Linked DNA regions of Azospirillum brasilense. The protein of the gene in region 1 interacts with the protein of each later gene in a pairwise test. Links are inferred from orthologs where the notes say so. Each region holds a gene or a part of one and is shown on either strand. Other genes may lie near its edges. The genes, in order: hfq and rho.

Region 1 (3,136 bases):
ACATCCAGGTCACCCGCGGCGTCGCCCCGCGGGACTTCAAGTTCCCAGCGGATACCCCCGCGACGCTGGTGATGACCGTCAAGCGGGTCACCGCCTTCGCCAAGCCGGAGCAGCTTGAGAAGGGCGTGGCCGTGGTCACGGTGCCCGACATCCGCTGGGGCCGGCGCGACATCAAGACGGTCGGCCTCCTCGCCCCGGTGCTGGCCAAGCAGCAGGCCGCCGAATCGGGCGCCTACGAGGCGTGGCTGATCGATCCGGACGGCACGGTGACGGAGGGATCCTCCTCCAACGCCTGGATCGTGACGCAGGACGGCGTGCTGGTGACCCGGCCGCCGTCGCAGAAGATCCTCAACGGCATTACCCGTCTGTCGCTCCTGCGGCTGGCCGGCGAGCGCGGTATCCCGGTGGAGGAACGCAGCTTCACGGTGGAGGAGGCGCTCGCGGCCCGCGAGGCCTTTGTGTCCTCGGCCGGCACCTTCGCGCTGCCGGTGACCCGCATCGACGGCAAGCCGGTGGGTGAGGGCAGGCCGGGGCCGGTCACGCGGGCGCTGCGTCAGGCCTATCTCGATTACGTGGCCGCCGAGCTGCCGTCATGAGCGACGCCGCCGCCGTCATCGACCGTCTGCCCGTGCTGCCGCGCGCCGTCCTCTACGACTGGGACAACACGCTGGTCGACAACTGGGGCACCGTGCGCGCCGCGCTGAACCACGCGCTGGTCACCTTCGGCCATCCGGCCTGGACGGAGGAGGAGGCGCGTGAGCGCATCAAGCAGTCGCTGCGCGACAGCTTCCCCCGCATCTTTGGGGAGCGCTGGACCGACGCGCGTGACCTTTTCTACGCCTATTTCGAGGCGCATCACCTGGAGCATCTCCGGCCCCTGCCGGGCGCGGAATCCCTGCTGCGCGGCTTCGCCGAGCGCGGAATCTATCAGGCGGTGGTCTCGAACAAGACCGGCCGCTTCCTGCGGGCGGAGGCCGACGCGCTGGGCTGGACCGGCTATTTCGGTCGTCTGGTCGGCGCCCAGGACGCCGAATTCGACAAGCCGCACGGTGCGCCGGTGCTGATGGCGCTGGAACCGGCGAACATTTCGCCGGGCCCGGACGTCTGGTTCGTAGGGGACGCCGACATCGACATGGAATGTGCCCATGGCGTGGGAATGGTCCCGGTGCTAATAGGGGCGGGCGAGGGCAGCGGCTTCACCCGCTTCCCTCCGGCCCATCAGTACGACACGTGCCATGCATTGTTCGGGTTGGTGGGCAGCGGTGGTGACACCATATCGGATGACCAGTAGTCGAGACGGTTGCGACCAACCATAACCTTATCGCTGCAGGGGGCGGGCTTCCAACAAGGAGCCCCAAAAAACACTGAAGAAGGGGGCGACATAAAATGTCTGAAAAAAGCCAAAATGTGCAGGACGTGTTCCTCAATCACGTCCGCAAGAACAAGACTCCCGTGACCGTGTTCCTCGTGAACGGTGTTAAACTTCAGGGAATCATCACCTGGTTCGACAACTTCTCGGTACTGCTGCGGCGCGATGCGCATTCGCAGCTCGTCTACAAGCACGCCATCTCCACTGTGATGCCCGCGCATCCGATCCAACTTTTCGAGCCGCCCAAGGAAGGTGAAAACGTCTGATCTTCCGACCAATGGCAACGGCCGGACGCCTGATGCCTCCGGCCGCGCCATCGTGGTCCACCCCGTCCTCCGCAATGAGGCGGACGGGGTCCTGCGCCATCCCGAATCCTGCCTGGACGAGGCGGTGGGCCTCGCCCGCGCCATCGATCTGGAGGTCGTGCACGCCGAATGCGCGCGGGTGAACCGCCCGCAGCCTTCGATCCTTCTCGGGTCGGGGACGGTGGAGCATTTTGCCCAGATCGTGGAGGAGACGGAGGCATCCCTCGTCATCCTCGACCATGCGCTGTCGCCGGTGCAGCAGCGCAATCTGGAAAAGGCCCTCAAGGTCAAGGTCATCGACCGCACCGGCCTGATCCTGGAGATCTTCGGCGCCCGCGCCCGCACGCGCGAAGGCATGCTCCAGGTCGAGCTGGCCGCCCTGACCTACCAGAAATCGCGCCTCGTCCGCTCCTGGACCCACCTGGAACGCCAGCGCGGCGGCTTCGGCTTCCTCGGCGGCCCCGGTGAATCCCAGCTTGAGATGGACCGCCGCCTGATCGGCGACCGCATCGTCAAGATCAAGAAGGAGTTGGAGGAGGTCCGCCGCACCCGCGGCCTGCACCGCAAGGCCCGCGCCAAGGTGCCGTACCCGGTGGTGGCTCTGGTCGGCTACACCAACGCCGGCAAGTCGACGCTGTTCAACCGGCTGGCCAACGCCGATGTCTTTGCCAAGGACCTGCTGTTCGCCACGCTGGACCCGACGATGCGTCAGGTGACTCTTCCGTCCGGGCGCAAGGTGATCCTGTCGGACACGGTGGGCTTCATCTCCGACCTGCCGCACGGCCTCGTCGCCGCCTTCCGCGCCACGCTGGAGGAGGTGGACGCCGCCGACATCATCCTGCATGTCCGCGACGTGTCCCACCAGGACAGCGAGGCCCAGAAGGCCGACGTGCACGAGGTCATGAGCGACATGGGCATCGACCCGGACGCCGACGACCGCGTGATCGAGGTGCTGAACAAGATCGACGCGCTGGACGAGGAGTCCCGCGAGGCAGTCCTGGCCCAAACGGCCCGCAATCCGCGTGCCGTCGCGGTGTCCGCCCTGTCGGGTGCGGGGATCGCCGATCTCGACCGATTGCTCGACCAGCGGATGAACGCCCACCGCCAAGTGGTGGACCTGTCCGTGGAACTGGGGGACGGGGCTGCGCTCGCGTGGCTCTATGAAAAAGGTGAGGTGCTGGAGCGGCGCGACGACGAGGTCCAGGCCCACATCCAGGTGGCCATAGATCCGGCGGATCTGGCCCGTTTCGAGAAACGGTTCGTGCACGGCTGATCTTTCGCCATAATGGAATCGGGCGCGTCATAATTCGTTCGTGCACGTGCGACGACATGACGCGCCCGATTTCAGCCCCGTCCTACGACGTCCGAGGTGTAGCCTTTTCCCAACGCGCCCCCGATATTCGACACGGGGAGCCGATGGGTTATCCCCGGGAGGAGGCCCGCCTATGCGTTTGCAGACCGA
Region 2 (3,246 bases), on another replicon or contig:
CGGCCCAGCTCCGTCCGGTCCCCTGTGGCCACCACGACGCCCGTGGCCTGTCCCTGGGCCACCAGCGTGCCGGAATAGGCCATGCCGCCGCGCTCTGCCAGGGGAGCGTCCGCGGCCACCGCGTCGGCGCTCTTGGCAACCGGCATGGATTCCCCGGTCAGCGCCGCCTCCTGCACACGCAGGCCCTTGACGCGGACCAGCCGCAGGTCGGCCGGCACCTTGTCGCCCGAGGCCAGCAGCACCCGGTCGCCGGGCACCAGCTCCTCCGCCGGGACGGTGACCTGATGGCCGCCGCGCACGACCACCGCCTGCGGCGACAGCATGTTGCGGATGGCGTCCAGCGCCTGCTCCGCCTTGCCTTCCTGGACATAGCCGATGGCGGCGTTGATCAGCACGACGCCGGCGATCACCGCGGCGTCCACGAACTCGCCCAGCAGGACCGTGACGACTCCCGCGCCGATCAGCACATAGATCAGCAGATTGTCGAACTGCGCCAGGAAGCGCATCAGCGCCGACCGGCGGGGTGGCGGGCTCAGGCGGTTGGGGCCGTACCGGTGCCGGCGGTCCGCCGCCTCCTCGGGAGTCAGCCCGTCGTCGGGGCTGTCCAGCGCGGCCAAGGCCTCGTCCGGGGGCTGGGCGTGCCAGGGCAGGGGGTCGGTGGAGGCTTCGGGAGCAACGATGGTTCCGGGTCCGGAACGGTCATGCGGGCTCATGATGTCAACCAAACCGTTTCTGTCCTAAACGTCCCAGGTCGTGGCCCGGTGGTCTGGATAACAGGGGATGCGGCATCGTGACCCGGATGAGATGACCCGGACGAAGACGCGCAAGATTCCGCCCTGTTTCCAAGAATTCGCTTTCATTTGACTTGCAGACGGCGTTCCGCTAACCATCTTTCCCACCACGGGGCGGCAAGCCTCGCGGACACCCATCCCACATCCGCCGTTCCGTCCCTCCCCAACGATCTGGGCGCGACGTCCGACAGGCATTCCCAGCCTTCAGCGCCGTTCGACGCTCAACCGACGCACCCTGCGCCGGCCCGGGACCTCTGGCACTCCCCCTCGCATGACCGATTCCCTTAAGGCACCCCCATGCATCTCCAAGAGCTGAAGTGCAAGAGCCCCGCCGAACTGCTGGCGTTCGCGGAGGAACTGCAGATCGAGAACGCCAGCACGCTGCGCAAGCAGGACATGATGTTCGCCATCCTCAAGCAGCTGGCGGAAAACGATGTCCCGATCTACGGCGACGGCGTGCTCGAGGTTCTTCAGGACGGCTTCGGGTTCCTGCGCTCGCCGGAGGCCAATTATCTTCCCGGCCCCGACGACATCTACGTCAGCCCCAGCCAGGTGCGCCGCTTCAGCCTGCGCACCGGCGACACGGTCGAGGGGCAGATCCGCGCGCCCAAGGATGGCGAGCGCTACTTCGCCCTTCTCAAGGTCAACACGATCAACTTCGATGCGCCGGACAAGGTCCGCCACCGCATCAACTTCGACAACCTGACCCCGCTCTATCCGGAAGAGCGGCTGCGCATGGAAGTCGACGACCCGACCAAGAAGAACTACACGGGCCGCATCATCGACCTCGTGGCGCCGCTGGGCAAGGGCCAGCGCGGGCTGATCGTCGCCCCGCCGCGCACGGGTAAGACCGTGATGCTGCAGAACATCGCCCATTCCATCGCGACCAACCACCCGGAAGCCTATCTGATCGTCCTGCTGATCGACGAGCGTCCGGAAGAGGTGACCGACATGGCCCGCTCCGTGCGGGGCGAGGTCATCAGCTCCACCTTCGACGAGCCGGCGACCCGCCACGTTCAGGTCGCCGAGATGGTCATCGAGAAGGCCAAGCGGCTGGTCGAGCACAAGCGCGACGTGGTCATCCTGCTGGACTCCATCACCCGTCTGGCCCGCGCCTACAACACCGTCGTTCCCTCCTCGGGCAAGGTGCTGACCGGCGGCGTGGACGCCAACGCGCTGCAGCGCCCGAAGCGCTTCTTCGGTGCGGCCCGCAACATCGAGGAGGGCGGCTCGCTGACCATCATCGCGACCGCGCTGATCGACACCGGCAGCCGCATGGACGAGGTGATCTTCGAAGAGTTCAAGGGCACGGGCAACTCGGAGATCGTGCTGGACCGCAAGCTCTCCGACAAGCGCACCTTCCCGGCCATCGACATCTCCAAGTCGGGCACCCGCAAGGAGGAGCTGCTGGTCGACAAGGGCACCATCTCGAAGATGTGGATCCTGCGCCGCATCCTGATGCCGATGGGCGTGACCGACGCGGTGGACTTCCTGGTCGATAAGCTGAAGCACACCAAGTCGAACTCGGAATTCTTCGAATCCATGAACCAGTAGTCGGTGGTTTCCTCTCCCCCGTCCGGACGAAGGGTGGGGGAGGGCACGAAAAAAGGCGGGAGGCCCCGGTGGAGCCTCCCGCCTTTTTGTTTGTCCGAAACCGAATGGCCCGGATCGGAACGCTGCCGTCAGAACCGCCGTATCAGAACGGCGACTGCGGCGCCTCTTCGGCCTGGGCCTGCTGGCCGGCGGTCTGGCGGCGGTACAGGTCGACGAAGTCGATCGGGTTGATCATCAGCGGCGGGAAGCCGCCGTCCTGGGTGCAGCCGGCGACGATGGCGCGGGCGAAGGGGAACAGCATCCGCGGCGCCTCGATCAGCAGCACCGGGCGATGATGCTCCTGCGGCAGGCCCGGAAGCTGGAACAGGCCGCCATAGGCGACCTCGACCAGGAAGGCGGTCGCCTCGGCCTGCTTGGCCTCGCAATGCAGCTTCAGCACGACCTCGTAGACGTCCTCGCCCATCGGCTGAACCTGCACGTCCACGCCGATGTTGACCTGCGGCTGCGGCTGGCCGGGCAGCAGGCTCTGCGGGGCGTTGGGGTTCTCGAAGGACAGGTCCTTCACATACTGCGCCAGCACATGCATCGGCAGCGACGAGGCGGCTTCCTGATCTTGACCGTTGATCTGCTGATCGGACATGGACAACTCCTGGCCGCTGGGCGGCATCACGATGGAAAGGTCTTCAAGACCCGCTGGCTAGCACGGAAACGCTGGCTCCACAAAGTGAAACCGCTGCGTTTCACCCGCGGTCGTTGCGGTGGGGCGAACCGGGCGGCGCCCAGCGGGAGTCGCCGAGCTTGGGCATGTCGTCGGGCCCGTCGCGCCCGTCGCGGTCCGCCGGACCGCCGCTTCCCGGACGGCCGCCGTCGGGGTCGACCTCCTGGTAATCGACGTCGATCA

The links.
Region 2: the proteins of hfq (region 1) and rho interact in binary tests that used the Escherichia coli proteins (3 or more experiments, as listed by UniProt). The link is inferred for Azospirillum brasilense from one-to-one orthologs.

The regions. Positions count from the first base shown.
Region 1 is NZ_CP012915.1:838,215-841,350, reverse strand. The notes cover bases 192-3,010. They hold hfq (RNA chaperone Hfq), read left to right. Parts: upstream 192-1,386; coding sequence 1,387-1,635; downstream 1,636-3,010. Other genes in these bases: hflX (GTPase HflX), read left to right, coding at 1,688-2,947; AMK58_RS17590 (HAD family hydrolase), read left to right, coding at 593-1,291; AMK58_RS17595 (D-amino-acid transaminase), read left to right, coding at 192-596. Also shown: more of AMK58_RS17595, read left to right, coding at 1-191; AMK58_RS17575 (hypothetical protein), read left to right, coding at 3,120-3,136. UniProt on the Escherichia coli protein: RNA chaperone that binds small regulatory RNA (sRNAs) and mRNAs to facilitate mRNA translational regulation in response to envelope stress, environmental stress and changes in metabolite concentrations.
Region 2 is NZ_CP012914.1:94,760-98,005, forward strand. What follows is about bases 288-3,216. They hold rho (transcription termination factor Rho), read left to right. Parts: upstream 288-1,088; coding sequence 1,089-2,345; downstream 2,346-3,216. Other genes in these bases: AMK58_RS00445 (cation-transporting P-type ATPase), read right to left, coding at 288-713; secB (protein-export chaperone SecB), read right to left, coding at 2,488-2,985; AMK58_RS00460 (FxsA family protein), read right to left, coding at 3,086-3,216. Also shown: more of AMK58_RS00445, read right to left, coding at 1-287; more of AMK58_RS00460, read right to left, coding at 3,217-3,246. UniProt on the Escherichia coli protein: Facilitates transcription termination by a mechanism that involves Rho binding to the nascent RNA, activation of Rho's RNA-dependent ATPase activity, and release of the mRNA from the DNA template.